Linked DNA regions of Deinococcus aerius. The protein of the gene in region 1 interacts with the protein of each later gene in a pairwise test. Links are inferred from orthologs where the notes say so. Each region holds a gene or a part of one and is shown on either strand. Other genes may lie near its edges. The genes, in order: leuS and ligA.

The links.
Region 2: the proteins of leuS (region 1) and ligA interact in binary tests that used the Escherichia coli proteins (3 or more experiments, as listed by UniProt). The link is inferred for Deinococcus aerius from one-to-one orthologs.

Annotation. Positions count from the first base shown.
Region 1 is NZ_BFAG01000001.1:26,985-41,430, forward strand. Bases 6,347-9,405 are described here. They hold leuS (leucine--tRNA ligase), read right to left. Parts: upstream 9,080-9,405; coding sequence 6,614-9,079; downstream 6,347-6,613. Other genes in these bases: DAERI_RS00160 (DUF1059 domain-containing protein), read left to right, coding at 6,354-6,557; DAERI_RS00170 (EamA family transporter), read left to right, coding at 9,266-9,405. Also shown: DAERI_RS00115 (glycosyltransferase), read left to right, coding at 1-76; DAERI_RS00120 (glycosyltransferase family 2 protein), read right to left, coding at 42-719; DAERI_RS00125 (MFS transporter), read left to right, coding at 755-1,969; DAERI_RS00130 (polysaccharide deacetylase family protein), read left to right, coding at 1,972-2,682; DAERI_RS00135 (lipid-A-disaccharide synthase-related protein), read right to left, coding at 2,670-3,878; DAERI_RS00140 (hypothetical protein), read left to right, coding at 3,917-4,351; DAERI_RS00145 (alpha/beta fold hydrolase), read left to right, coding at 4,479-5,438; DAERI_RS22175 (hypothetical protein), read left to right, coding at 5,494-5,646; DAERI_RS22995 (hypothetical protein), read left to right, coding at 5,755-5,889; DAERI_RS23000 (hypothetical protein), read left to right, coding at 6,104-6,232; more of DAERI_RS00170, read left to right, coding at 9,406-9,709; DAERI_RS00175 (DUF1345 domain-containing protein), read right to left, coding at 9,802-10,455; DAERI_RS00180 (class I SAM-dependent methyltransferase), read right to left, coding at 10,488-11,294; proS (proline--tRNA ligase), read right to left, coding at 11,421-12,923; DAERI_RS00190 (VOC family protein), read left to right, coding at 13,006-13,347; DAERI_RS00195 (nucleotidyltransferase domain-containing protein), read left to right, coding at 13,344-14,135.
Region 2 is NZ_BFAG01000001.1:587,903-602,233, forward strand. The notes cover bases 3,978-6,921. They hold ligA (NAD-dependent DNA ligase LigA), read left to right. Parts: upstream 3,978-4,403; coding sequence 4,404-6,440; downstream 6,441-6,921. Other genes in these bases: DAERI_RS02750 (BMP family lipoprotein), read right to left, coding at 3,978-4,173; DAERI_RS02760 (Asp23/Gls24 family envelope stress response protein), read left to right, coding at 6,596-6,921. Also shown: DAERI_RS02735 (carbohydrate ABC transporter permease), read right to left, coding at 1-454; DAERI_RS02740 (carbohydrate ABC transporter permease), read right to left, coding at 451-1,314; DAERI_RS02745 (ABC transporter substrate-binding protein), read right to left, coding at 1,435-2,745; more of DAERI_RS02750, read right to left, coding at 3,061-3,977; more of DAERI_RS02760, read left to right, coding at 6,922-6,937; transcription antitermination factor NusB, read left to right, coding at 6,934-7,428; DAERI_RS02770 (bifunctional 5,10-methylenetetrahydrofolate dehydrogenase/5,10-methenyltetrahydrofolate cyclohydrolase), read left to right, coding at 7,425-8,294; DAERI_RS02775 (divergent PAP2 family protein), read left to right, coding at 8,308-8,769; DAERI_RS02780 (class I SAM-dependent methyltransferase), read left to right, coding at 8,780-9,343; DAERI_RS02785 (TetR/AcrR family transcriptional regulator), read left to right, coding at 9,404-10,066; DAERI_RS22680 (hypothetical protein), read right to left, coding at 10,329-10,559; DAERI_RS22685 (hypothetical protein), read right to left, coding at 10,618-10,800; DAERI_RS22690 (hypothetical protein), read left to right, coding at 10,844-11,095; DAERI_RS02795 (NADH-quinone oxidoreductase subunit 15), read right to left, coding at 11,164-11,541; DAERI_RS02800 (ATP-binding protein), read right to left, coding at 11,586-12,089; DAERI_RS02805 (family 43 glycosylhydrolase), read right to left, coding at 12,086-13,495; and 2 more genes. UniProt on the Escherichia coli protein: DNA ligase that catalyzes the formation of phosphodiester linkages between 5'-phosphoryl and 3'-hydroxyl groups in double-stranded DNA using NAD as a coenzyme and as the energy source for the reaction.

The DNA.
Region 1 (14,446 bases):
CCTGCCGCGCGAGGTGGCCTTTCCCGCCGAGGGCGGGACGGCTAGTCCCCGAAATACCCTCGCGTATGACCGCTGAGGTTCAGCGCATGCCGCCACAAGAAGGGCAGCCAGCCCCCCGAAAGCCGCCGCGCGCTCGTCTCGACCAGCGCGCCGGGCACGTACGCCACCTCGCCCAGCCGCGCGAGGGCCTGGCCGAGCAGCACGTCCTCGTAGGCCTCGACCTCGGGGTAGCCCCCCACGAGGGTTGCCGCGTGGCGGGAAAAGGCCATGTTCGCCCCGGCGAGGTTGGGCTTGCCGACCACCCGGCAGGCGTGCAGGAAGGTGCTGTAGCCCAGCTCCGAGAGCTTCACCAGGGGCCGCGAGACGCCGCAAAAGCGCATCGGGCCGTACAGAGCGACGCGGCCCGGCTGCCCGCAGGCCGCCTGGGCGAAGCGTTCCAGCCACTCGGGCGCGGGGAGCGAGTCGGCGTCGGTCGAGGCGACCCACTCGGTGCGGGCGGCGTCCAGGCCCGCCTGCCGCGCGTGGGCGATGCCGCGCACCCGGCACTCCACCACCTGGGCGCCCCAGGCCCGCGCCAGGTCGCCCGTCCCGTCGTGGCTGGCATTGTCCACCACGATGACTGCCGCGGGAGGCTGAGTCTGGCGTTCGAGGGCGCGCAGGGTGAGGGGCAGGTACTCCGCCTCGTTGCGCGCGGGGATCACGACCGTGAAGTCCGGCACCGCGCCAGGGTAGCAGGCGAAGTGGGGGGGCGCACGTGAGGGTCCGCCTCCCCCCCCTGCCGCTGCGCCCCGGCACCGGGCCGGGGGTGGCCGCCGCCGCCCTGGCGCTGGCCTGCGCCGAGTTCGTCCGCAGCGGCCTGTACGGGGCCTACCTGACCCAGGCCAGTCCCGAGCTGCTGGGCCTGCCGGAGCGGGAGGCCGTGGCGGTGGCGGCCACGGCCTTCTCGGCCCACTTCCTGACGGACACGCTGTGCCGCGGCCCGGCGGGGGCCCTGATCGCTCGCTACGGGGCGCGGCGGGTGCTGCTGGCGGGCTCGGCGCTCAGCCTGGCCGCGCTGGCGCTGCTGCCGGGCGTTCACATCGGCTGGGAGCTGATCCTGATGGCCGCCGTGCATGCCCTGGGCTTCGCGGCCCTGTGGCCGGCGGCCATGAACCTCACCGCCGGGGCGGCCCGCCCGGGGTATCAGGGCCGCGCGCTCACCCTGGTTTCCATGTGCGTCATGCCGATGATCGGGGCGGGGTTCCTGCTGCTGGGCGCGCTGGCACCGGGTGGGACCACGCTCGTGCCGCTGCTCGTGCTGGGGGTGCAGGCGCTGGGCCTGATCGCGGTGCTGGGCGTGCCCGGCCGTGGCCCCCGGCTGGCCGCCGCGGCGCCCACCCCCCGCCGCCGCCGGATGCGGGTCGCCGCCCGGGCGCTCGCGCCGCTGCTGCCCGCCGCCCTGATGCAGACGCTCACCCTCACGCTGCTGGGACCGCTGCTGTTCACCCTGGCGCGCGAACTGGGCCTGGACTTCTGGGGCATGGTCGTGATGCTGGTAGTGGGAGGCGCCGCCGCGTTCGGCTCCATGCCGCTCACCGGGCGGGTGGCCGACCGCGGCCGCGCCCGGCTGGCCCTGGTGGTGGGGTACAGCCTGATCGGGCTGGCCCTGGGGACGATTGCCGGCACGCCGCCCGTTTGGGCGCTGTATGGGCTCGCCGCCGTGGCGGGGCTGGGCTACGCCTTCGTCGCGCCGGGCTGGGCCGCCCTGGTCGCGGGCACGCTCCCCGAGGCCGAGCGGCCCGCCGCCTGGGGCGCCGTGATGACGGTCGAGAACGCCGGGACGGCCCTGGGGCCGCTCGTGGGCGCCTTCGCCTACCGGCACCTGGGCACGCCCGGCCCCTTCCTCGTCGGCGCGGTCCTGGCGCTGCTCACCGCCGGGGGCTACACCCTCTTCCGCCACGCCTTCCGCCAGGACGCCCAGCCCGTCTGACCATGCGGCGGGGGTGGCTCCTGATTCCCGGCGCGGCCCTGCTCGCCGCCGGGCTCGCCGACCTGCTGGGCCGCGCGGCGGGGTGGGGTGCCCTGGGACCGGGGGACCGCACCTCGCCCCGCGTCGCCCTCACCTTCGACGACGGGCCGGGCGAGCGGACGGGGGAACTGCTCGCCGTCCTCGCCCGGCACGGGGCGGCGGCCACCTTCTTCGTGACGGCCCCCGCCTGCGCGGCGCACCCGGACCTCCTGCGGGCCATGGGCGAGGCGGGCCACGAGATTGAGGCGCACGGGCGATGGCACACCCACGCCCTGCACCTGCCCCCGTGGCGGGAGTGGGCGCAGGTGCAGTGGCATCCCCGCGCCACCGAACCCGGCCCGCACCTGTACCGCCCCCCCTACGGCGGGCACGGCCCCCTCACCCGCCTCCTGGCCCGCCTCGCCCGCCGTCAGGTGGCCCTGTGGGACGTGGAGGGCCGCGACTGGACCGCCGCCCCCGCCGCCGACCTCGCCGCCCAGACACTCGCCCGGACCCGCCCCGGCAGCGTGATCCTGCTCCACGACGGCCCATCGGTCACGCCCGAACTGCTTGGCCGGCTCCTGGTGGGGCTGCGGGAGCGCGGGCTGGCCCCGGTCCTCCTGCGCGACCTGCCCCCGCGCCGCATCGGGTGGCGCGAGGGGCTGCGGCGGGTGCGGGCGAGCTACGGGCGCTGAGGGGAGGGTTCCGTCAGCAGGGCGCGAAGCCCCGCGGCAATGACCGGGAGCGCCCCCGCCGGGCCGACCCGGGAGAGCCCGGCCAGGGACGCCCGGGTCCGCCGCGCGCCGTTCGTCAACAGGGCCGTGACCTCCCCCGCCACCGCCCCCGGGTCAGCCGACACCACGCTCAGCGCCTCGCCCAGCAGCCGCCCCTGACGGCGGGCGAACCCGGGCGTGTACTGCGGCCCGCGGGTGGGAAAGGCGACGACCGGCACGCCCAGCCCAGCGAGCTGCTCGTTCGCGGTGCCCGCCGTGCCGACCGCCACGTCCGCCGCCCGGGCCACCGCCCCGAACGCACCGCGCAGCAGGGCGACCCGGGTGCCCTCACCGTGGGCAACGGCCATGCCTTCCCCCGCCTCCAGCGTCCAGCCCTGGGGAAGAGTCACCTCGTCCCACCCATGCGGCCAGGCGGCGAGGGCGGCCACCTCCGGCACCCGCGCCGCCGCCCGCAGCATCAGGGGCAGGCTCTCCCGGTGGTCCCCCCGCGAGCCGGGGAGCAGGGCCAGCACGGGCCGCCCATTCGTCAGGGGGGAGAGGTCCCGCTCGGGCGGGGGCAGCACGTCCATAGCGAAACTCCCCGCCCAGCGCGCCCGCACGCCCCGCTCCCGGTAGTACCGGGCCGTCGCCGCGTCCCGCACGAAGACGGCCTGCGCTCCCCGCGCCAGCCGCAGCTCGTAGGGCATGGGCAGGTTCGCGCCCAGGGCATTGGCCTCGCGCAGCGCCCCGCGCAGGTCCAGCCCCTCCAGGTAGTGCGCGCTCAGCAGGGGCTGCACGTGGACGAGGGGCAGCCCCGCCCCCCGCGCCGCCCACGTCCCCACCATCAGGGCGTAGGCGTCCCCCACCACGACGACCGCCCCCGCGTCCCGCGCCGCCCGCCGCGCCGCCCGCCACTGCCCCAGAGAGGCGCCCACCAGCCCCGCCCGCAGGTCGGCCCGCAGGTTCCCCGGGCTGCCGAAGGGAAAGCCGCCGCTGGGCAGGTCGAGGGCGGGACCGATTCGGGTCACCCCTGGCAGGCCCCCGTACGCCCGCCCGGCCCCGACGAGCGGCAGCACCCGCGCCTCCCCGTGCAGATGGGCGAGCAGCCGCGCCCCGATGAGGTCCTCCGCCGTGCCGTTCGACAGGAGCAACGCGGGCCGGGTGGGGAGAAGGGTCACGCGAAGGAGGATACCGGGCGGGCCGCGGCGTGGTAGGAATGAGGGCGGTGAACGATTTCGACGCCCTGCAAGCTGTGATCCGCCGTCTAGCAGCCGAGCGGCAGGCCGAACAGCGGGCCTGCGAGGCTTTTCTGAACGCCCTGTACCACGCCCTGCGAACGGCCAGCGGCCCCGGCCTGCCGCTGAACAACGTGACGTTTGACTTCACGCCCGATCCCGCCGAGCGGCTGCGCCCCCCACCCCCCGGCGGTTGGCACGCCGCCTGGCTGAGATTGGGCCTGTGCGAGGTCCTCGTGCGGGTGCGGCGCGACGAGGGGGCCTTCGTGGGCGAGTACGGGGAGGGGGGCACCTTCCACCTCACCGGGGTGACCGAGGACGACCTGATCCTGCTCGCCCGGCGCCTCCTGCGCGACGTGGCCGCAGCCTACGGGGGCGGGGGGCTCGTGGGCCGCTCGGGTATGCCGCTGAATTGAGGGACGTTCGATGGGCGGAGGTGGGCTGGAACCGCACCGAAGCAGGGGGATGGTGGGCAGGAGGCGCCGGGGGGCAAACGTGTTCCCGCTGACATCTCGTCCTCCCGGCAGGGTGAACGATCCCCTCATGAAGAGTACCCGGGCCGCCCGACTGTTCGTCCTCGTCCTGCTGGCCGTCGGGGGGGTGGCGCTGGCGCAGGCCGTCACCTCCACCCCGCTGCCCAGTCTGCGGCCCGCCCTGAGCGGCGAGCGGCGCTTCCTCACCCTGCCGGGTTTCGGGCGGGTGGCCTATTACGCGGACCCCCGGGGTGGGGGGCGCCCGCTCGTGCTGACCCATTCGGTGAACGCCGCCGCGAGCGCCTACGAGATGAAGCCGCTGTGGGACGCCTACGCCGGAACCCGGCCCGTGTACGCCCTGGAGTGGCCCGGCTTCGGCAGCAGCGACCGCCCCGACGTGCGCTACACCCCGGAGCTGATGACCTCGGCCCTGACCGCCCTCGTGAACGAGCTGGGCACCGACGTGGACGTGGTCGCCCTGAGCCTGGGGAGCGAGTTCGCCGCGCGGGCCGCGCTGGGGGAGCCCCGCATCCGCACCCTCGCCCTGATCAGCCCCAGCGGCCTGGGGCAGCCGCGCGGCGGCACCCAGGAGGCGAGCGCCGAGGACGGCGGCGAGCGGCTCTACCGCACGCTGAACGCGGTGGGCACCCCGCTCTACGCCCTGCTGCGGACCCGGCCCAGCATCGAATACTTCCTGAGCCGCTCCTTCCGCGGGCCGGTGGACCGGGGCCTCGTCGAGTACAGCCTGGAGACGAGCCGCCAGCCCGGCGCGAAATACGCCCCGCTGTACTTCATCTCCGGGGGGCTCTTCACCCCGGACGCCTACCGCGACCTCTACGGCAAGCTGCGCGTGCCCGTCACCGTGCTGTACGACCGCGACGCCTTCGTGAGCTTCGACCGCCTGCCGCTGTTCACGGCGCAGCCGGGCGTGAGCGCCGAGCGGATCGAGGGCACCGACGGCCTGCCCCAGTTCGAGCGGCTGCCGCAGGTGCGGGCCGTCCTCGACGCCTTCTGGGCCGCGAACCGCTGAGGGGATGCGGCAAATGAGGCAGCGCCCCGCCCCCGCCCGTGTCACCATGCCCCTCATGACCGAGGACGCCCATGCTCAGGCCAATGCCGAACAGGTTCGTGTGCTCAGGGAGGCGCTGGCGGGAACGGAGCAGGTGGGGGAGGAAGTGGCGGAGACGGCGGAAGGCGCCCCGGACCTCTCCGCGGCTCCCCCGGCCCCGCAGCCCTGACCGGCGCGGGGGCACCCCCCCGGGACCCTCCAGGTTTCCCCAAGCTCCCTTCCACCTTTCGTAAAGCGCGGATCACCACCCCCGGCGGGACTTCCCACACACTGGGGCATGGAAATCGTCCTCGTGATGGCCGCCTCCACCATCCTGCTGATGGTCCTCGCGTTCCTCTCGCTGACCCGGGAGGACCGCGAACTGGCGAAGGAAGACCCGCAACGGGTCCCGGACCACCGCCGCACCGCCTGAGCGGGAGGGGCCGCGCTCAGGAGCCCTGGCCGCCGAGAGGGGGCGCCCTGACCCGCCGCTGGTGATCTGTCGTTCGTTCCACGGTGGTGGAGGAATTTATAACAGCAGATGAAGGATCGAAGTCCTACCCTTCATCCAGGCCATGACCGTCCTTTCCACTATCCCTCCGCTCACTTCCTTCTGGACCCAGGGTGGTCGGCTCCATGTCTGCCCCATGCCGGATGGCGTTTACCTTTCCGTCGAGCGGCACGGCATCAGCTCGCAGGAGCTGACCCTGTCCCGCGAACAGGCGCTGGACCTGCTGCGGCTGCTTCAGGAGAACTTCGCCGGGGAGGACGGCTGATGTTCGGCCCACCCGGGGGCGAGCCGGACCCAGGCTGACCTCCTCCCCCGGCTGCGGCTGGAGTACCCGGGAGTACCCGGGCTTAAGATGGCCGTGTTCCGGGGGGCCGCTCAAGGGACCCTTGAGGGAACTCCGCTGCCGGGATCTTAGGTTTGACTGCGACGGGGTCGTTCGGGCAAACGGCGAGGAGGGCGTGCTGCAACGCGCGGCCGAACACGCGCGCGACGTGCACCACGTTGAGCAGTTCCCGCCCGAACAGGTACACGAGATCCGCGCGCAGGTCCGCGACGGAGCTGACGGGAACCCCGCCGCCCGCGGCGCGTAGGACCGTCGGCGCCCCGGGCCGCCCATTTGGCGGGCCGGGGCGCTGCCCTCTTCAGGTTAGGGCTTCACGACGATATTGATGATCCTTCCGGGCACGTAGATCTCCTTCACCGTCGTCTTGCCCTCGACGAAGCGGGCCACGTCGGGGTTCGCGCGGGCGGCGGCCAGGGCCTCCTCCTGGGTCGCCGCCCTGCTGATCTCCACCTGGCCGCGCACCTTGCCGCTCACCTGCACGCCGATGGTTATGGTGTCGCGGGTGGCGGCGGCCTCGTCCACCTCGGGCCAGGGCTGGACGTGGACGCTCTGGGCTCCGCCGCGTTCCATCCAGATTTCCTCGGCGATGTGGGGCACGACCGGGGCCAGCATCCGGTTAAAGATGTCCAGCGCCTCCTCCCAGGCGGGGGTGGCGTGACTCGGGCTGCGCTTGGCCTTCACCAGCGTGTTCGTCAGCTCCATCAGCGAGGCGATGATCGTGTTGAAGCTCAGACGGTCGAAGTCGCCCGAGACCTTTTTCAGGGTGGAGTGGACGGCGTAACGCAGCTCGGCCTCGGTGACCTTTTCCTCCGGCCCGACCGCCTTCTCGTCGAAGTACAGCGCCCAGATGCGCGACAGCCACTTGGAGGGGCCGTTGATGCCGCTGGGGTCCCAGGGGCCGCCCAGTTCCCAGGGGGCGATGAACATCAGGTAGGCGCGCACCGTGTCCACGCCGTACTCTCGCACCAGATCGTCGGGGTCCACCACGTTGCCGCGGCTCTTGCTCATCTTCTCGCCGTCTGGCCCCAGGATGATGCCCTGGTTGCGCAGTGCCCGGAAGGGCTCGCTCAGCGTGGTCAGGCCCATGTCGCGCATCACCTTGGTCCAGAAGCGCGAGTACAGCAGGTGCAGGATCGCGTGTTCGATGCCGCCCGTGTACAGGTCCACCGGCATCAGGTCCGCCTTCGCAGGATCGAAGGGATGCCCGTCGTCGTGCGGGGACAGGAAGCGGTACATGTACCAGCTCGAATCCACAAAGGTGTCCATCGTGTCGGTGTCGCGCTCGGCGGGGCCGCCGCAGACGGGGCAGGTCGTGGCGATCCACTCGCGGTCCAGCTTCAGGGGGCTCTGACCCGTGGGCGTGAACTCCACGTTCTCGGGCAGGCGGACGGGCAGTTGGTCGTCGGGAACGGGCTGCGCGCCGTGTTCGGGGCAGTACACGATGGGGATGGGCGTGCCCCAGTACCGCTGGCGCGCGAACAGCCAGTCGCGCAGGCGGTAGGTGGTCTTGGGCTGCGCCACGTTCAGCTCGGCCAGCCGGTCAATCACGGCGGTGATGTGTGCCTTGCCGCCCTTCATCCCGTGCAGCGGCCCCTCATTCACGATGATGCCGTCGCCACTGTAGGCCTCCGAGACGGTCGCCACGTCCATCGGCTCGGCGCCCTCGGGCCGTACCGTCTCGATAATCTCCAGCCCGAACTTGCGGGCAAAGTCCAGGTCGCGCTGGTCGCCGCTCGGCACAGCCATAATCGAGCCCGTGCCGTAGGTCACCAGGACGTAGTCGGCGACCCAGATGGGGATTTGATGGCCGCTGACCGGATGCGTGGCGTAGCTCCCGGTGAACACGCCCGTCTTTTCGCCCTCCTGCTGGCGCTCCACGTCGGTCTTGCGGCCCGCCGCCTCGACGTAGGCGCGCACCTCCTCGGCTTGCTCCCTGGTCGTCAGCGCCGCCACCTTGGGATGCTCGGGGGCCAGCACCAGGAAGGTCGCGCCCATCAGCGTGTCGGGGCGGGTGGTGAACACCGTCTCGGGCCCGGCGGGGGTGTCGAAGGTGATCTCGGCGCCCACCGACTTGCCGATCCAGTTCGTCTGCATCAGGCGCACGCGCTCGGGCATGTCGGTGCCGGAGAAGTCCAGCAGCTCATCCGCGTAGTCGGTGATCTTCATGTACCACTGGCTCAGGTTGCGCCGCTGGACGGGGGTGCCGCAGCGTTCGCAGGCGCCGTCCACGACCTGCTCGTTCGCCAGCACGGTCTGGTCCTTCGGGCACCAGTTCACCAGGCCATCTTTCTTGTAGACCAGGCCCCGCCGGAAGAACTCGGTGAAGAACCACTGGTTCCAGCGGTAATACTCGGGGTCGCAGGTGGCGAACTTGCGGCTCCAGTCGATCATGGTGCCCATCCGCTTGAACTGCCCCGTCATGTACTCGATGTTCGAGTACGTCCACACCGCCGGGTCCAGGTTATTGCGGATCGCCGCGTTCTCGGCGGGCAGCCCGAAGGCGTCGAAGCCCATCGGGAACAGCACGTTGTAGCCCCGCATCCGCAGCCAGCGCGCCCGCGCATCCGGCGCCACGTTCGCGTACCAGTGGCCGATGTGCAGGTTGCCGCTGGGGTACGGAAACATCGTCAGCGCGTAGAACTTGGTCTTGGAGGGGTCCTCGTGGAAGGTGTACAGCCCTTCTTGCTCCCACCGCTCCTGCCATTTGGGCTCGATGGCGTGCGGGTTGTAACGCTCGGCGCGCGGCTCCTGAATCTCGATCTTGGTCATGTCGAACACTCCTTGGAACAAAGAAAGCGCCCCGGCCACACGCAGCCGGGGACGCACGAACAAGCTCTTGGGCTAGTCGTGTCGTCCCCGGCTGGTAAGCGCAGAGCGGATCATGGAAGACAGTGTAAAGGAGTTGCCGGAAAGGGGGAAGAGCCAGTGGGCGGAGGGTGGGCGCATCATGCGCTCATGAATTCTCCCGGCTGGATTGCCCTCGGCCTGCTCGCGGCCCTCGGCGGGGCGGGCGTCACCGTCTTTGGCAAGCTGGGGCTGGAGGGCGTGAACCCGACCCTGGCCACAGCCCTGCGCGCGGTCATCATGGCGCTGGTGATGGTGGCAGTGGCCCTCGGGACGGGCCAGCTCGGGGCGCTGATGGGGGGCAAGACGCACCTCAGCGGGCGCGCGTGGCTCTTTATCGTCCTGGCGGGAATGAGTGGGGCGGGCTCGTGGCTGGCGTACTTCGCCGCGCTCCGGGTGGGGCCGACCGCCGGAGTCGCGGCCCTCGACCGCCTGAGCCTGGCCTTCATCTTCCTCTTCAGCGCCCTGGCCTTTCGGGAGCCCCACGGCTGGCGGGGGTGGGTGGGCGTGCTCGTGCTCCTCGCCGGGGTGTACCTGATGGCGAGCGACCATTAGCCGCGGGGGCCATTCATGGCCTTCAGGGCGACGACTCGATCCTTTGTCATGCTGAGCGAACCGGGGTGTCTCCTGGGGCTCTGAACGCGGCTTCACCCCAGCAGGCTCGCCACCGCGCTCACCGTCAGCGCAATCACGACCGTCCCGAACATGTAGGAGAGGACGGCGTGCTGAAGGAGCAGCCCACGCATCGCCCGCGAGTTGATGTTCGTGTCGCTGACCTGGTACGTCATGCCGATGGTCAGACCCAGGTACAGGAAGTCGCGGTAGTCGGGGTCTTTCAGGGTCCCGCCCCCGTCGAGGAACAGCACCCCGCCGCCGTCGCGGTAATAGCGGTGGGCGTAGTGCAGGGTGTACTCGGTGTGCAGCAGCAGCCACGAGAGCACGGTCGTGAGGGCCGCGAGGGTGGTCAGGCCCACCGTCTGCCCCGGGTCTCGGTGCGCGAGGTCGAGGGCGAAGCCCACCCCCAGCAGGCTGACGAGCGCCGCCGAGACGGTCAGCAGCAGGGCCACCGCCCGGGTGTCGTCCTCGCGCAGGGCGAGTTCCTGGGTCCGCTCGGGGCCGGAGTGCAGCAGTCTCGGCCACACGCGGCCCAGCACGGAGGCGCACAGGGCGCACCAGCCCAACAGCAGATGCGCGACCAGGGGCCATTCCCGGGGCGTCAGCAGGCCGACGATCAGGCCCAACCCCGCCCCCACCAGGAGCCTCACCGCGGCGGGCGGCGGGAGGGGACGGGAAGGGGTCACCGGCCCAGGATAGAGCGCGCCCCGTACTGCCTCTACGACCTGACGCCCCGCAGAAAGGCGACCCGCTTGGACACCCGCCACCCCCCGGCGCAGAAGTGGGGAGCCAGGGCCCGCTCCAGGGCAGCCCGGACCCGCCTCCGGTCCTCCCCGGTGAGGTGTTGAAGTGCGGTCATCGACTCCAGGTAGGTCAGCACAGGCTCGGGCGAAGGGAACACGAGCGCGCTGTCCAGAAAGTCCACCCGCACGTCGCCGAATGCCGCGCGCACCAGCCCTTCGCCGTTCTGCTCCGAGAAGACCGCCGATCCCGCCCGGCTGTCGAGCAGTCCGGCAAGGAGAGGTTCATCTGGCACCACCTCCGCCACCACGTCCCACAGTTCGGCCATGTACCCGGCGGCATTCGTCACAGCCAGAAACCGCCCGCCCGGACGCAGGACTCTTGCAAACTCCACCAACGCTGCTGGAACGTCCGGGACGTGGTAGAGCATGTGCCGGGCGGTCAGGACATCGAAGGAAGCGTCCGGGAAGGGGAGGGCGTCGGCGCCCGCCCGCACGAACTCGACCCCCGGGTACGTCTCGCGGGCACGTTCGACCATCCCCGGCGAGAGGTCCACGCCGACGAGTCGGCCCCGGTGCCCCTGGGCGTGCAGCCGTCCGGGAAAGTCACCGGGGCCGGTCCCCACGTCCAGCAGCGCCTCGTCCCCCCGCAGCGCGAGCAACTCGTCCACCCTCGGTTCCAGCCCCGGCCCGACCCCGTACCGCTCGTGCGTCTCGATGCGGACGCGCAAGTTGCGGTCGGTGGCGTACTGGGCGGCGACCTCGGCGGGGGAGTTGGCGGTCATGGGGTCAATCTACCCGCCCTGCCCCCTCCTGGGCTCCCGGAATGAGCGGCGGCAGGAGGGCCGCCTGGTAGAGTGGACGGCCCTCTTTTGTCCCTGACGGCTGAAAGCTGACGGTTGACCGCTCCCTCAGTACTGCCGCGCGAAGATCACCCGCTTGCCGTAGGCGGCGGGCCGCCCGGTATGGACGCAAACCCCGCCCTCCTCGCGCTCGGCGAAGAACTCGGCGTCGTCGAGGGGGATGTTGCGGATGGTCGCCTTGGTCTCGTCCTTGATCGCCTTCTCGCTCTCGGGGTCGCCGCAGTGGAAGGCGAGCACCCACTTCCCGGCCTCGATGGCGGCCCTGAACTCCGCGTAGGTGTCCACCTTGACGGTGTTCTCCAGCATGAAGTCGGTCGCGCGCCTGAGCAGCCAGGCCTGGATGCCGTCGAGACGGGCACGCATTCCTGCAATGGCCTCGGCGCGGGGCAGCGTCTCCTTCTCCTCGGCGTTGCGGTTCTTGACGACCACGACGCCCTGTTCCAGGTCGCGGGGGCCGAGTTCGATTCGCACGGGCACGCCCTTGAGTTCCCAGTCGTTGTACTTGAAGCCGTTCGTCACGCCGTCACGCCTGTCCACCTTGACCCGGAGGCCCAGGGCGCGCAGCTCGGCGGCCAGCCGCTCGCCTTCCCCCACCATCTGATCGAAGTTGTCCTTGCGGCCCACGGGAATCACGACGACCTGGATGGGCGCGATGCCCGGCGGCATGATCAGCCCGAAGTCGTCCCCGTGCGTCATGATGATCGCCCCGATGATGCGGCTGGAGATCGCCCAACTGGTGGTGTAGGCGTACTCCTCGCGCTGCTCCCGAGTCTGGAACTTCACGTCGAAGGCCCGGCTGAAGTTCTGCCCCAGGTAGTGCGAGGTGCCCGATTGCAGCGCCTTGCCGTCGCGCATCATGCCCTCGATGGAGTAGGTGGCGACCGCCCCGGCAAAGCGCTCGGAGGCCGTCTTCTCGCCGCGCACGACGGGCAGGGCGAGTACGTCCTGGCAGAACTCGTGGTAAAGGTCGAGCTGCTGGCGGACCTCGGCGCGGGCCTCCTCCTCCGAGGCGTGGGCGGTGTGACCCTCGTGCCAGTAGAACTCGCTCGTCCGCAGGAAGGCCTTGGTCCGCAGCTCCGCGCGAAACACGCTGCCCCACTGGTAGTGCAGGAAGGGGAGGTCGCGGTAGGAGTTCAGCCACCCGCTCCACATGTGCCCGATGATCGTCTCGGAGGTCGGGCGCATCACGTAGGGCTCGGCGAGCTTCTCGGTGCCGATCTTGTCCACGGTGAAGAGTTCGGGCGCGAAGCCCTCGACGTGGTCGGCCTCCTTCATGATGAAGCCCATGGGGATCAGGGTGGGAAAGATCAGCGACTCGTGCCCGGTCGCCTTGAAGCGGTCGTCGAGCCACCGCTGGATGTTTTCCCACAGCGCCGCGCCGTAGGGCCGCACGACCATCGCGCCCGCCACCGGGCTGTTGTCGGCCAAATCGGCCTTTTTGACGACCTCGTTGTACCAGTCGTTGAAATCCACGCTCTGGGGCGTCACCCCGTACTGCTGCGCCCTCTTATCCTGCTTGTCTCCACTGGCCGCCTTCGTCATAAAGGCCATCATAGCGGGCCATAGGAGGGGGGCCGAATCCGCCGCCTGGCCCACCGGGCAGGCCGAAGGGCGGGACTGGTAGGCTGCCCCCATGCTCAGAATCGGCTCCATCGTCTGGGGCGTGCGCGAGGTCCCCAGGGCCATCGACTTCTGGACTCGGGCGCTGGACTATCAGGTGAGGAAAAACCCGGACGAGACGTGGGCCATCCTGGTCCCGCGGGAGGGGCCGGGCGTACAACTGGCCCTGAACCTTGTAAGTTCCGACAAGCCCAAGCGTCACCACCTCGACCTCTACGCCAGTGACCAGGCGGCGGAGGTCGAGCGGCTGCTGGCGCTGGGCGCGAGCCGCGTGGACTGGCGCTACCCGGAGGGCGCCGACTACGTGGTTCTGGCCGACCCGGACGGCAACACCTTCTGCGTGGTGCAGACGTGACGGTCCCCACCCTCGCCCGGAGCATCGCCGCCCGCGCCGCTGGGGTTCCCGGTGTGGTCGCCGTCGCCCTCGGCGGCTCGCACGCCCGCGGCACGGCCCGCCCCGACTCCGACCTCGACCTCTGCCTTGCCTATGAGGCCGAGTATCCCTTCGACCTCACTGTGCTGAACATCCTGTGCCGCGACCTCGACGACTCGGGGACGGCGGAAGCGACTCCGCCCGGCGGCTGGGGCCCCTGGGTGGACGGCGGCGCGTGGCTGACGGTGGGCGGGCAGCGGGTGGACCTCATCTACCGGGAACTGGGGAGGGTGGAGCAGAGTGTGGAGGACGCGCTGGCGGGGCGAGTGACCCTGCACGCCCAGCCGGGGCATCCCCACGGTATTCACGGGCACCACTACGCAGCGGAACTGGCGTCGTGCGTCGTCCTCCACGACCCGCAGGGGAGGTTGGAAGGGCTGCGGGCGCGGCTGGGGGACTACCCGGCGGCATTGGCTCAGTCCCTCGAACGGCACTACGGCTGGTCGCCCGGCTTCTGGCTGGACGCGGCGGCCAAGGGCCTCAAACGCGGCGACGTGCATTACGCGCAGGGGTGCATGTACCAGGCGGTCATGGCGCTGGTGCAGGTCCTCTGCGCGCGGGGCTGTGCCTGGCTGCTGAACGAGAAGGGGGCGGTTGCCCTCGCGGGGGCATTGCCGGGCGCCCCCCGGGACTTCGAGGCGCGGGTGAGCGCTGCCCTCGCCGCCCTGGACCTGTCGGCCCTGCGGGAACTGGCCGCGGAGGTGGGGTGAAGTCGGGGCGAGCCCCAGGCCGACCCAAGCAGAAAGCGCCCCGGAGGGCGCCCGTTTGAGTTCGCTCAAGTGTAGGGTTACTTCTGATTTTCCCACGGCGTCCTGTCTGGGACGCAGTTTTCTTGCTGTGGGAAAAGTGCATAAACGCCTTTCAACGACATTCACTTTTCCCAATTGCAGGAGTGCGTCCAGCACGCGTTTCCAGCACGCGAGGCCAGCGATCAGGAGGAGGAAGACCCCGGCGATGAAGAACGTCCCTCATCATGGTGCCGACGCGCACGCGGCGACACGTCCTGATGTCGTCTACGGTG
Region 2 (14,331 bases), 560 kb from region 1 along the record:
GCAACGCCAGCTTCTGCATCATCAGGAAGAGGGGCAGCACGAGCGCGGTGCCCGGCACCATGATCGTGGCGAGGATCAGGGCGAAGAGGGCGTTCTTGCCCCGGAAGTCGTAGGCGCTGAAGGCGTACCCCGCCGCCGCGCTGACGAACATGCTGCCGATGGCCGACGCCCCCGCGTACAGGACGCTGTTCAGCAGCCAGCGCACGAAGATGCCGTCCTGGCGGGTGACGAGCGTGTGCCAGTTCTCGGCGAGGTGCCCCGGCGCCGCGAACCACAGCCCGAAGGTGGAGAACAGTTGCCCGTTGTCCTTGGAGATCGTCACGAGCACCCACCACAGCGGCAGCAGCGAGTACACGGCAAAGAGGCCCAGCGCGAGCAGTTGCAGCGCCGTGAAGCGCGGCGGGCGCAGGCGGCGGGACTGGGGCCTGGCTTGCGTGGTCTGGGAGATCGTCACAGCTCACCTCCCCGGCGGGTGAAGCGCAGGAACACGGCGCTCAGCAGGAACGTGAACACCGCGAGCAGGATGGCGAGCGTCGCCGCGTAGCTGAAGTTCCCGTCGCGGCTCGCCACGAGGTACAGGTACGTGTTCGGGGTGATGTTGTCGGGCACATACCCCAGGGGCCGCAGCACGAAGGGCTCCGCGAAAATCTGCATCGTCCCGATAATGGAGAAGATCAGGACGAGGAGCAGGCTGGGCTTGAGCAGCGGCAGCTTGATGTAGCGGGTCAGCGTCCAGCTCGACGCGCCGTCGATGCGCGCGGCCTCGTACAGGTCGCCGGGGATGTTCTGGAGGGCGGCGTAGAGCGTAATCATGTTGTAGCCCGTCCACGTCCACGTGACGATGTTGGCGATGCTCCACAGCACCACGCTGCTCGACAGGAAGTCCGTCTGGAGCCCGGTGATCTGGTTGAACGGCGAGAGGTTCTTGGAGTAGAGGTAGCCCCACAGCAGGCCCGCGATCACGCTGGGGATGGTGTAGGGCAGGTAAAAGGCGGTGCGGAAAAAGCCCTGCGCGCGGCCCTTCACCCCGTCGAGGATCAGGGCGAGCGCCGTGGCGAGCACGATCATCAGCGGGACCTGAACCAGGCCGAACTTGAGGATGTTCACCAGGCTGGCGAGGAAGTCGGTGTCCTGAAACGCCCGGACGTAGTTGGCGAGGCCGCCGAACACGTCGCGGGCCGGGCCGAACGCGCCGCGCTTCTTGATGAAGAGGCTGAGGTACCCGGCGTACACGACCGGGGCCACGTAGAACGCGGTGAAGAGCAGCAGAAAGGGGGCCAGGAACAGCCACGGGACGATGCGCGGCGCCTTCACGGGGCACCTCCTGAAACTGGGCGCATAGGGATCAACCTCGGGTGGGGAAAGAAGAAAAGGAGGAGCCGGACGCACGCGCCTCCGGCCCTCCTCTGTGGTGCTGGCGCGGGGCCTTGGCGCTCAGCGGACGGTGTACCCCTGCTTCTTGGCCTCGGCGAGGCTCTCGCGTTGCCAGGCGTCGAGGGCCTGATCGGGCGTGAGCCTGCCCCTCAGCATCAGGTCCATCTGCTTGTTGAAGTTGTCGTTCACGAAGGGGAACCACGGCGCCCACTGGAAGTTCACGTTCACGCCGCGGCTGGCGCGCGCATACACCGAGGAGATGTCCTGCCCGCCGAAGAACTTGGAGGGGTTCTTCGTCTTGTCGTGCAGCACGGGGAGGTCGAGCCCCGCCTCGCTCGCCGGGAACAGGCCGCCGTTGGTCCAGTTGTTCGAGATCGCGCTCTGCGAGAGGTTCAGCCACAGGGCGAAGAGGGTCGCGGCCTCCTTGTTCTTGCTCTGGGTGGTCACCACGTTCGAGCTGCCGCCCCAGTTGCCGCTGCGGATGGTGCCCCCCGCCGTCCACTGGGGCAGGTTCGCCGCCCGCCACTGCCCGGCGCTCTTGTCCTTCAGGCTGCCCGCGTAGCCGCCGGGACCCCAGGCCGCCTCCATGTTCGTGGCGACCTGCCCGGCCCCCGCCGCGTTCCAGTAGTCGGCGGTAAAGGCTTGCAGGGTGCCCACGTCACCCTTCTTGATCAGGCGGTACCAGTAGTTCAGCACCTTCTTGGCGCTGGGGTTGTTCAGCGTCTGCACCCAGCCGTCGCCCTCGCGGCGGAAGAACTGCCCGCCGTCCGCCCAGGCGAGCGCCATGAACCACGGGGCGAAGGTGGAGTAGAAGTTGCCGAACTTGACCTTGCCGCCGCTCTTCTGGCGAACGGTGTCGGCGGCCTTCTCGTACTCGGCCCAGGTCTTCGGCACGGCGACGCCGTACTTCTGGAGCAGGTCGGTGCGGTACACCATGGCGAAGGGGCCGGTGTCCTGCGGGATGGCGAACACGGCCTTGCCGTCGGGGCTGACCTGGCCCCAGGTCCAGGGCACGAAGTACTTCTTGTAGTTGTTCGCCCCGTACTTGCTGAGGTCCTCCAGGCCGCCCAGGTCCACGAAGGCGGGCAGGAAGCCGTACTCGATCTGCGCCACGTCGGGGGCGCCGCTGCCCGCCTGGAGCGCGGTGCGCAGCTTGGTATACGTCTGCGGCCCGCCGCCCAGGTTGGTGACCTTGACGTCGATGTTGGGGTAGGCCTTTTCGAAAGCCTGCACGGTCTTGTCCAGGCCCGGCACCCACGACCAGACTTCCAGCGTCACCTTGCCGCTGGGCGCCTTGGGAAAGGGCGGGTCGGCGGCCAGGGCGCCGGAGGCGAGGGCCAGGGTGGTCAGGGCGAGCAGCGTTTTCTTCATGGTTCCTCCGTCAGAGGTGGAGCGGGTGGCGCGTCTTGGGGTGAGGGGGTCAGCCAGGAAGCGGAGCGGCGAGCCGCGCCCGGCAGGGCCTGGGGTTCACCCGGGGGTGACGGGCAGAAACGTTCCGAGTGCCGCCCTGCCCCTCTCGCCCCGCGGGACGCCGTCCCCCTGTCCTGGCTGTCTGACTCCCGGAGTTTAACTGGCCTTTATTTGAACGGTCAATACGCGCGGGGGAGGGTGCGGGGTGGGGCGGGCAAAGCCGGGAAAAAGAGGGAAGGCGACCCGTGGGGGCCGCCTCCCGAGGGGTTGCCGGCTTTACTTGGTGGGCACCTTGATCTTGCCCGCGATGATCTGGGCCTTGGCGGCCTCGACCTTGGCGACCTGGCTGCTGGGGATCAGGGCGCGGTTGTACTGGTCAACCGCGTAGCCCACGCCGCCCTCCTTCAGGCCGAAGCGGCGCTCGCCACCCTTGAACTTGCCCTCCTTCACGTCCTTGATCAGGGCGTACACCGCGTTGTCCACCCGCTTGAGCATGGAGGTCAGGCCGTGGTTCAGCGTGGCGGGGTTCTTATCGAAGTCGCCCAGGTAGTTCTGGTTGGAGTCCACCCCGATGAAGAACATCGGGCGGGTGTTGCCCGCGCAGGCCCGCTGGTAGCTGGCGCTCTTGGTCACCTTGGCGAAGTTGTTGGAGGAGAACTTCACGCCCGACGGCAGGTTGGCGGCCTTGAGACACTGGGTTTGCTTGACGTAGTCGATCACGCCGTTGCCGCTCGCGCCCGCCGCCGCGAAGATGATGTCGGTGCCGCGCGCGCGCATGGAGGCGGCGATCTCCTTGGCCCGGCCGGGGTTGTTCCAGGCCTCGGGCGTGGTGCCCACGTACTGGGCGATCACGCGCGCCTTGGGGTTGGCGGCCTTCACGCCCGCCGTGTAGCCCGCCTCGAACTTGTGGATGAGGGGAATGTCCATGCCGCCCACGAAGCCCACCACGCCCGTGCTGGTGTTCAGGCCCGCCAGGTAGCCCACCAGGTAGCTGCCCTGCTCCTCGTTGAAGACCAGGCTGGCGACGTTCTTGGCCGGTGACACGTCGTCCACCAGGCCGAAGTACAGGTCGGGGTTCTCCTTGGCGACCTGGGTGATCGAGGCGTTGTTGGCAAAGCCCACCCCGATGGTCAGGTCAAAGCCCTCGTTGGCGAAGGAGCGGATGCCCTGCACCGTCTGGCTGGGGTCGCTGGGCTCGAAGTCCTTGGTCTGCACGCCCAGGGTCCGCTTGGCCCGCTGGCTGCCCTCGTAGGCGCTCTGGTTGAAGCTCTTGTCGAACTTGCCGCCCGCGTCAAAGGCCATGCCGACGCGAATGGTGCCCTGCGCGGCGGCGAGGGTGGCGGCGGCGGTCACGGCAGTGGCGAGGGCGAACGTCAGGAATTTCTGCATGTGTCTTCCTCCGGTGGAGTGGTGTTCTGAAGGGGGGGGCACGAAAACCCAGAACAGAGTATACGGAAATCCGCCCGTGTCTAGACCCGGTCCAACATGACGGGGCGCTGACGTGGATGAGAAGGGTCCCCATCAGGCGCCCGGCCTTTCTTCATCCATTCTTGTCCCCTGGTCGGCCTTCGTCGGATGTCCGCCCGTCCCGCCGGAAAGGCCGATGCTACGCTGCCGCCATGAGTCAGCCCGCCCCCGAGGTTCAGGTTACCCTCGACCGGTACCAGGCCCTGCGCGCCGAGGTCGAGTACCACGCCCGCGCCTACCACGAGCGGGACGCGCCGGAAATCCCCGACGACGTGTACGACCGGATGGTGCGCGACCTGCGGGCCATCGAGGAGGCGCACCCGGAGTGGGTGGGGGAGGACACGCCCACCCAGGCGGTCGGCGGCGCCCCCAGTTCCACCTTCCAGCCCGTGAACCATCCCACCCCCATGACCAGCCTCGACAACGTGTTCGACGACGAGGAACTGGCGGGGTGGCAGGAGAAGCTGGCCCGCGCGCTGAACCTCCCCCCCGACTACGACGGCTTCACGTACACGGGGGAACTCAAGATCGACGGCCTGAGCGTCAACCTGTACTACGTGGACGGGGTGCTCCAGTGGGCCGCCACGCGCGGCAATGGCGTGACCGGTGAGATGGTGACCGAGCAGGTTTTGACTGTTCCCGGCATTCCCCGCGAGTTGCCGGGGCTCACGGGCGAGCTGGAGGTGCGCGGCGAGGTGTACATGAGCCGGGCGGAATTCGCCGCCTACAACGCCCGCGCCGAGGAACTGGGCCTGCCGCTGCTGAAAAACCCCCGCAACGGCGCTGCGGGGGCGCTGCGCCAGAAGGACCCGGAGGTGACCCGGACGCGCAACCTGAGGGCCCTCTTCTATGCCCTGGGCAAGCGGGAAGGCGTTCCCGTCCGCTCCCAGGCCGAGGTGCTGGCGTGGCTGGAGGGACAGGGCTTCCCCGTCAGCCGCTACAGCGAGAAGGTGACCGGGCTGGAGGCCGCCGCCGACTACCACCGCCGCATGACCGCTCAGCGCGCCAGCTTCGAGTTCGACGCGGACGGGACGGTCCTCAAGCTCGACCCCCTGAACCTCCAGGCCGAGGCGGGCTTCACCAGCCGCGCCCCCCGCTGGGCCATCGCCTACAAGTTCCCGGTGGAGGAGGTCGAGACGGTGCTGGAGAGCATCACGATCAACGTGGGCCGCACCGGGAAACTCGCGCCGCTCGCGCACCTCTCGCCCCGGCTGATCGAGGGGAGCACGGTCAGCAAGGCCACCCTGCACAACGAGGATTACATCCGGGACATGGACCTGCGGATCGGGGACACGGTGGTGGTCCGCAAGTCGGGCGGCGTGATTCCCCAGATTATGCGCGTGGTGCTGGAGAAGCGGCCCGAGGGTGCCCAGCCCTACGCCTTCCCCACCCACTGCCCCGAGTGCGGCCACGAGGCGGTGCGGGCGGAGGGGGACGCGAACACCTACTGCCCCAACCCGGCCTGCCCCGCCCAGAGTTTCGAGCGCCTGCGTTACTTCGTTTCGCGCGGCGCGATGGATGTGCGCGGCATCGGGGAGAAGCTGATCGAGCAGCTCCTCGCCGTGGGCCTCGTGAAGGACGCCGCCGACCTCTACATCCTGAACGCGGAACAACTCGCGGCCCTGGAGCGCAGCGGTGAGAAGAAGGCGTCGAACATCCTCGCGCAATTGGAGGCGAGCAAGACGCGGCCCCTGTGGAGACTCATCAACGCGCTGGGGATCAGCCATGTCGGGGAACGGAATGCCCAGGCGCTCGCCCGCGCCTTCGGCACCCTCGACGCCCTGCTCGCCGCTACCCCCGAGCAGATCGAGGATGTGCCCGGGATGGGCGGCATTCTGGCCCAGAGCGTGACCGCCGCCCTGGCCGATGAGAACATGCGTGACCTGATCCGCCGCCTGCGCGAGTACGGCCTGAACCCGGTGGAGGAGACGGCCCCGCGCGGCGACGCCCTCGCCGGGCTGAGCTTCGTCCTGACTGGCTCCCTCTCCCGCCCCCGCGAGGAGGTCAAGGCGCAGCTCGAGGCGGCTGGAGGTCGAGTCACCGGCAGCGTGACCAAAAAGACCAGCTACCTCGTGGCGGGCGAGGAGGCGGGCAGCAAGCTCGACCGTGCCCGCGAATTGGGGATCGCGGTGCTGGACGAGGCGGGGCTCGCGGCGCTCCTGGCAGAGCGGGGAGTGGTGGGTGGGTAGTGGTGAGTGGGGGCGTCGGCCCCGGCCCTTCGCTTCGGCTGCGCCTTTTCCACTTCCTACTGACCACTGACCACTCACGGCGAAGCCCCACCCCGCTACACTGTGCGCGACTGCCGGGCCGCCATTCAGAGCGGCCCGCCCGGAGGCGAACAGCAATGGACGTAGAGATCAGCAAGAGTGTCCTGACGGACATCGCCGCCACGACGCTGGAGGGCATTGAGGGCATCGAGGTCGCGCACGCGGCGCTCAAGGTCGGTGAGGTGCTGCGCCAGCAGGGCGGCGCCCGCCGCCCCCGCGCCCTGAGGGTCACGCGCGAGGGCCAGACCGTCAGCATCGACGTGGGCCTGAACGTGGAGTATGGGCGCAACCTCGTCGGTCTGGCCCACCAGGCGCAGCGCTCGGTGTGCGAGAACGTGGAACTCATGACCGGCCTGAAGGTGAAGGCCGTGAACGTGACCGTGCTGGGCGTGACCCTGCCCAAGGGGGCCTCCGCTTGACCCGCAGGAGAGAACGGGGCCAGCAGCCCGTCGGCACCCGCCGCGCCGCCCGCGAGTTCGCCTTTCGCGTCCTGTTCGAAGCCGAACGGGGCGCCCTGCCCCTGGACGCCGTGTTCACCCGCGCCGAGGGGGCCATGCGCGAGGGCGACGACACCTTTCCGCCGCTGAACGAGGAGGCGCTGGCCTTCGCCCGCCAGCTTGTGGACGGCTTGAGCCAGCATCGCCCCGACGTGGACGCGACCCTGAAGCGCACCATCCGGGGCTGGGACTTCGAGCAGATGGCCCAGACCGACCTGAACGTGCTGCGCCTCGCCACCTTTGAACTGATGTATACGCCCGAGCCCCACCCCCCGGTCATCGAGAGCGCCGTGCGCATCGCCCGCAAGTTCGGCGGCGAGGAGTCGGGCCGCTTCGTGAACGGCGTGCTGGGCGGGCTGAGCCGCAGCCTGGGCAAGGACACCCGCGCCGCCGAGGACAGGGCCGGGGAGTGACCGCCCGCCCCCTCCCCGGCGCCCCCGCCGCCGAGGCGCTGCTCGCCGAAACCGCCGCCCGCGCCGCCCGCCTCCCCAACCCGCCGCATCTGGTGATGGTCCGGCTGGGCGAGGACCCCGCCAGCGTGAGCTACGTGCGCGGCAAGGACCGCAAGGCGCGCGAGGTCGGGCTGAGCAGCACCGTCCACGCCCTGCCTGAGACGACCAGCCAGGCGGAACTGCTGGACCTCATCGCCCGGTTAAATGCCGACGACGCGGTGAACGGCATCCTCGTCCAGCTTCCCCTCCCCGCCCACGTGAGTGAGCAGGCGGTGCTGCACGCCATCGACCCGCGCAAGGACGTGGACGGCTTTCACCCCCTGAATGTGGGAGAGCTGTGGGCTGGGCGCCCCGCCCTGAGACCCTGCACGCCCGCCGGAATCCTGTACCTGCTGGACCATTACGGCCTTGCTATCGCCGGGCAGCGGGCGGTCGTCGTGGGCCGCAGCCATATTGTGGGGCGGCCCCTGGCGGCGCTTCTGCTGGAGCGCGACGCGACGGTGACCATCGCCCACAGCCGCACCCGCGACCTGGGGGCCGTGACGCGCGAGGCTGACCTCCTGCTCGTCGCGGTGGGGCGAGCCCACCTGATCACGCCCGAGATGGTGAAGCCCGGCGCGACCGTGATCGACGTGGGCATCAACCGCGTGCCCGGTGAGGGGGGCGGCAAGGCGCACCTGACGGGGGATGTTCACCCGGACGTGGCGGAGGTCGCGGGAGCGCTGACTCCCGTGCCGGGTGGCGTCGGCCCCATGACCATCGCGCAGCTTCTCGCCAACACCGCCTCGGCGGCCGAGATGCAGGCGAGCCGTCTCCTCTCGCGCTAGACTCCCCGCCAGCGTGACGACCCCCCTCGAAGACCTTCTCGGGAACCGCTGGCTGTGGACGGCCATCCTGGCCTCGACCGGCGCGCAGGTGCTCAAAGTCCTGCTGATCCTGCTGCTCGAACGCCGCTGGCGCCCCGCCGCCTTCATGGAGACGGGCGGGATGCCCAGCAGCCACTCGGCGATGGTGGCCGCCCTGACCACCGGCGTGGCGCTGGAGTTCGGCCTGGGCAGCCCCCTCTTCGCCGCCAGCGCCGTCTTCACCCTCATCGTGATGTACGACGCGACGGGCGTGCGCCACTCCAGCGGCATGCAGGCCCGGCTCCTGAACGAACTCGTCGAGGAGCTGCGCGCCGTCGTCCGCGAGGGCTTCGCGCCCCTGCCCCTCCGGGTGCTGCTGGGCCACACCTACCTGGAGGTGTTGGTGGGCACCCTGATCGGCATCGGAATGGCGTTCGTGGCCTTCCGGGTGCTGTGAGGGCCGGGCGATGACTGCCGAGCCGCTGCGCGTGATTATTGGCGCCGGGGAGCAACGCTGGGAGGGCTGGGTTCCTACTGGGCGCGGGGACCTCGACCTCCTGGATCGCGCGACCTGGGTGAGATGGTTCGGTGACCGCCGGGCCGACGCCCTGCTGTGCGAGCATGTGTGGGAACACCTGACCGAGGAGGAAGGCCGCGCCGCCGCCCGCCTGTGCTTCGAGTTCCTGAAGCCCGGCGGCTTCCTGCGCTGCGCCGTTCCCGACGCCAACTTCCCCGACCCCGAGTACCAGCGCACGGTGCGGGTGGGCGGCCCCGGCGCGGCGGATCATCCCGCCGCCGACCACAAGATTGTTTACGATCACCGCCGGTTTTCAGCCGTGTTCACAAGCGCGGGCTTCGAGGTCGAACTCCTCGAATACTGCGACGACAGCGGCAGATTTCACTCCCACGGGTGGGACGTGGCGACGGGTCCCATCTACCGTTCCCTCCTCCTCGACCACCGCAACAGGGGCGGGCGCCTCGGCTTCGTCTCCCTGATTCTCGACGCGAGAAAGCCCATCAGCGCGGGTTGATTCAAAACCCACACGCCAGCCCCCTTGACTCGCTTAACAGTGTTAAGTAACAATACACCCATGGGCGAAACGAAGGCCGACATACCGGTGGGGGGTACCCGCCAGCAACGCCTCCGTCAGGCCAGCGCCGAGCGGCGAACCCGGCAGAAGCTCGACCTGCGCCGCACCATTCTGGATGCCGCCACGGATCTCTTCGAGAAAGAGGGGTACGAACGCTTCTCGCTGCGGCAGGTGGCGGAGGCCATCGGGTACTCGCCCACCACGATCTACCTGTACTTCACCGACAAGGACGACCTGCTGCACCACGTCGCGCTGGAGGGCTTCCGCTCCTTCGGCGAGGACTTGCAGCGGGCCTTTGACAGCGCGGAGGGGGCGCTCGACCGCGTTCAGGCGATGGGTCTGGCCTACCTGCGCTTCGGCATCACCCACCCCCTGCACTACCGCCTGATGTTCATGGTGCGCGGCGAGTTTCTGGAGCGGCCTAACCCGCCGGGCTACGAGTCCATCATCGATTCCTTCGGCGTGCTGCAACGGGCCGTCGAGGAAGGCCTCGCGCGGGGTGAACTGCGGCCCCAGCCCCCAGAGGTCTACACCTCCCATCTCTGGTCCCACGTCCACGGCCTGGTGTCGCTCCACCTGGCGACGCCGTTTCTGCCCCGCGAGAGTCTGGAAGGGCTGTTCCTGGCCCACATGGAGGTGTTCCGGCGCGGCGCCCACCCGTAATCTTTCGGCCACTTGGTTAACACCGTTAAGCTGGAGAACACCGCACAGAAGGAGGCACCCGCATGTCCCCGACACTCCCCAGATTCTCCCCAGTCCACCACCTCCGCGCCCTGTGGGAGACCCACCCGCCCCTGCTGCTCTCGGCCATCGTGACGGCGGGGATGGGCGTCTTTTTCCTGGCCGGAATCTTCCTCGACCCGCGCTACGTGACGGGCGCCCCGGTGTGGCTCAAGCCGCTGAAGTTCGCGGTCTCGGTCAGCGTCTACAGCGTGACGCTCGTGTGGATGCTGGGCTTCGTCCGGGGTCGGGCGCGGCTCGTCAGCGCGCTCGCCTGGACGGTGCTCATCACCCTCGCGCTGGAGTGGCTGGTGATCATCACGCAGGCGGCGCGCGGCACGACCTCGCACTTCAACGTGACGACGCCGTTGGATTCGGCGATGTGGAGTCTGATGGGCGGCTCCATCGCGGTGCTGTGGCTGGCGCATCTGGGCATCGCCCTCCTGGTGCTGCGTCAGCCCTTCGCCTCGCCCGTGCTGGCCTGGTCCCTGCGCCTAGGCCTCTTCCTCACGCTGGTGGGCATGGCCGAGGGGGTCCTGATGACCCTGCCGACCGCGCAGCAACTGGCAAGCTTCCAGGGCATCGCGGGCGCTCATACGGTCGGCCTCCCCGACGGTGGCCCCGGGCTCCCGGTGCTGGGCTGGAGCACGGCGGGCGGTGACCTGCGGGTCGGGCATTTCGTGGGGCTGCACGCCCTGCAAGTGCTGCCGCTGCTGTGCCTTGCTGCTGCGCCTGCCCCGGCTGAACGACCGTCAGCGGCTGCGGCTGCTGGGGATCGGCGCGGGCCTGTATCTGGGGCTGATCGGGCTCGTGACCTGGCAGGCGCTGCGGGGCCAGCCGCTCCTCGCCCCCGACGGCCTGACGCTGGCCGCTCTCGCCGGGCTGCTGGGGTTGGCGGGCTTGAGCGCGGCCTCCATTCTGTTCGCGGGCAGTCGGCGCGGACGGATCGCCCGGGTTGGGCCCATCCCGTAGCCGCGGATTCGGACAACGTCAGGGGCTCCGGTTCTTCGTCGGAGCCCCTCTACTCAGGTGGGAATCGCCTACGCCACGCCCTTCACCGCTCCGTCCAGCAACGTCGCCAACCGCTCGCGGGTGAAGGGCCGCTTGCCCTCCAGCAACCCGCGCTCGCCCGCGTGGAGGTGCCAGTGTTTGCTCCCGCCCATCAGGCGCAGCGAGACGCCCTTGAGGTCCACATGCCGGGGGCTGACCGCCGCCACGAGGAGGGGTTGCCCGCCCGTCGTGAGCGCCACGCTCATGACCGTGGTGGGCAGGTCGTAGGGGCGCTCCATGCGGTAGATGTAGTCGGGGAAGTCAGCGACCTTTTCAAAGCCCAGACCGCGCGCGGCGGCCTCGGCCTGAAGCCAGCCGAGGAGTTCCACCCACTGTGCGTACAGCAGCCCATCCTGTGCGTGTGCCATGTGTGATGAGTGTAACAAGCGGGAGGGGAGGAGGGGCAGGCAGTTCAGCTTTGTTCTTCCGGTCTCCTGGGCGCGACCTCGAACCCACCCGCAGGCGTGAGCCGGACGGCGAAGAGGGTGTCGAAGCCCTCCTCGGGGCTGGGAGGTTGCAGCCGTTTTGCCGCCGCATAGATCGCCACGTCGGGGACGCGGGCTTTCCCCTCACGGCGCCGGTTGCGTTCCAGCGCCGCCGCCAGGTCCGTCACGAACACGTACCCGGTGACCGTCGCCCCATGCTCACGGGCGAGGGTCATGGCCCCGGCCCGGTCCTCCCGCGTGGGGTTGGTGTTGTCGACCACCACGCTGCGTCCGCTCACCAACGCTTCCGCGATCAGTTGGCGCTGCCGCCTCGCCTTGTTGCGGTTGTTCGGGAACAGATCCTTGCTGACGTGGACGTGGGTGCCGGAGAACCGCTGCCGGTAAAAGGAGGTCTTGCCGCTGCCCTGCACGCCCACGAACAGCACGAGTTCGGGCGGGCTGCCGAAAGGCCCCGGCAACGGGTCACTCATGGGGACGCGACGGCACCCGGCGTGACCGTGACTGCGTCGAGCTGCACCGCGCCCGCCTCCTGCATGAAGCGCACGTCGTTCTCACCCGCGCGCAGGCGAACGGACACGGGCCGGGTGCCGAAGTTCGACCAGCCGCTCGGGGGATAGGTCACATCGGTGGAGGTGCCGTTCACGGTCACGCTCTGGCGAGCCACTTTCCCGGAGCCGTTGGAGTACCGCACCCGCAGCGTGTACGTCCCGTCGCGGGGGGCGCGCACCCGCGCGAAGTTCACGCTGTCCCCCGGCCCGTCCAGCCGAGCGGCCCGGCCCCCCGAGGCCAGCGGCTCCTCCTGCACCTGCACGCCGTTCAATCGCGCCTGCTCGGCCTCGTACTCGCCGGAGGGCAGGGGCAGCGCCGTGTCGAAAGAGGCGGGCCGCCCGAAGTTCGGGGTGCCGTCCGCCTTCCAGGTGAACTCCTGCGCGCGGATGCTGCGCCCACCCCAGCTCGCCCCCTGAACCTCGATGGCGTGGTACAGGTGCCAGTCCTCGGTGCCGTCCGCCGATTTCACGAAGCCGCCATGCCCGGGCGCATACACGCTGGCCGCGTCGTTGCGGGCGAAGACGCAGCCGTTCGATTTCTTCCAGGCGGCGGGGTCGAGGACATTCTTGCCCGTCAGGCTCAGCAGGCCCAGGCAGTAGTCGTCGGTCCAACTGCCGCTCGCGGAGTACACGATGAAGGTCCGCCCGCCGCGCACCAGCACCTCCGGCCCCTCGTTGATGTAGGGCTGCCCGATGCGTTCCCAGGGCTGGTCGGGCTCGGAAATCTTGACCCGCTCGCCCGCCAGCGTCCAGGCATTTTTCATGGGGGCGACGTAGAGGTTTTGCTGCACGTTCTCGGTGCCCTCCCAGCCGGACCACACGAAGTACCGCCGCCCGTCCGGCCCCTGGAAGACGGTGCCGTCGATGGCCCAGCGGTTCGTGGGGTCGGTGATCTGGCCCCGGAAGGTGTAGGGACCCGTCACCCGGTCGCTTTCCAGCACGTACATGCGGTGGTTCTCGTTGCGGCCGTCGTCCGCCGCATAGTAGATGTACCACTTGCCGTCCATCCGCACGAGTTCCGGTGCCCACAGCTCGCAGCAGGGTGAATCCGATTGCCCGCCGCGCCAGACCACCACCTTTTTCACGTCGCCCAGCCCCGTCAGGGTCGGGGAGGTGCGGATGCCGATACCGTCCTCATCCGACTGCACGAGGTGGTAGAGGGCGCCGTCGAACACCACCGAGGGGTCCTGTCCGGCGGGCAGGATGGGGTTGCGAAAGGTCTGCCCGGTGGGGTCGGGCGGCAAGGGCTGGGCGGACGTGGTGAGGGTTCCGAGGGCCAGGCCGAGCAGGGCGAGCGCCGCCAGCCGGAGGCGTGAACGTGGGGGCATGGCCCGATGCTGCCTCATCGGCGAGGTCCCGTGGTGTGGAGCCTATGGCCTCCGCCACCCTGCCGATGTTCTCCCCTCGCCCGTCATGCTCTCCTGCCCCCATGCGGCGCATCCTGGTCGTCGGAACGACCGGCAGTGGCAAAACGACCCTGGCCCGGGCCATCGCCGCGCAGCTGGGCCTGCCCCACGGCGAGCAGGACGCCTGGAACCACCTTCCCGGCTGGCGGGAGGCGCCGCTGGACCAGTTCCGCGCCCGGGTGGACGCCTTCACCGCGCAGCCCGCCTGGGTGATGGACGGCAACTACGGCAAGGCCCGCGACCTGGGCTGGACGCGGGCCGACACGCTGGTCTGGCTGGATTACCCGGGACAGGTCGTGTTCTGGAGGCTGCTGCGGCGAACGCTGCGGCGCGTTCTGACCCGGGAGGAACTCTGGAACGGGAACCGGGAGCGGTTGTGGGAACAGCTCACGGGCGGCGGCATCTTCGCCTGGTTCTTCCGCACCCACTGGCGGCGCAGGCGGGAGACGCCGGAGCTGCTCGCACAGTTCCCGCACCTCCGGGTCGTGCGGCTGCGTTCTCCCCGCGAGGCCGAACGCTGGCTCGCCTCCCTCAGCCCTGAAGCAGCACCCGACCTCCCGCCGCGTTCAGCGTGACCTCGCCTCCCTGGAAAAGTTCCCCGCTCAGCCCGTCGCGCCACTCGCCCGCCGGTAGGGTGAGGGTGACCTCGTGCGGCTGGGCTCGGCGGCTGGCGACCACGACCGCCCGCTCCATCCGTCCGCCTTCGTGGGTGTACTCGCGCAGGAAGGCGAGGGCGTCCGGCTCGGCGTGCAGGAAGC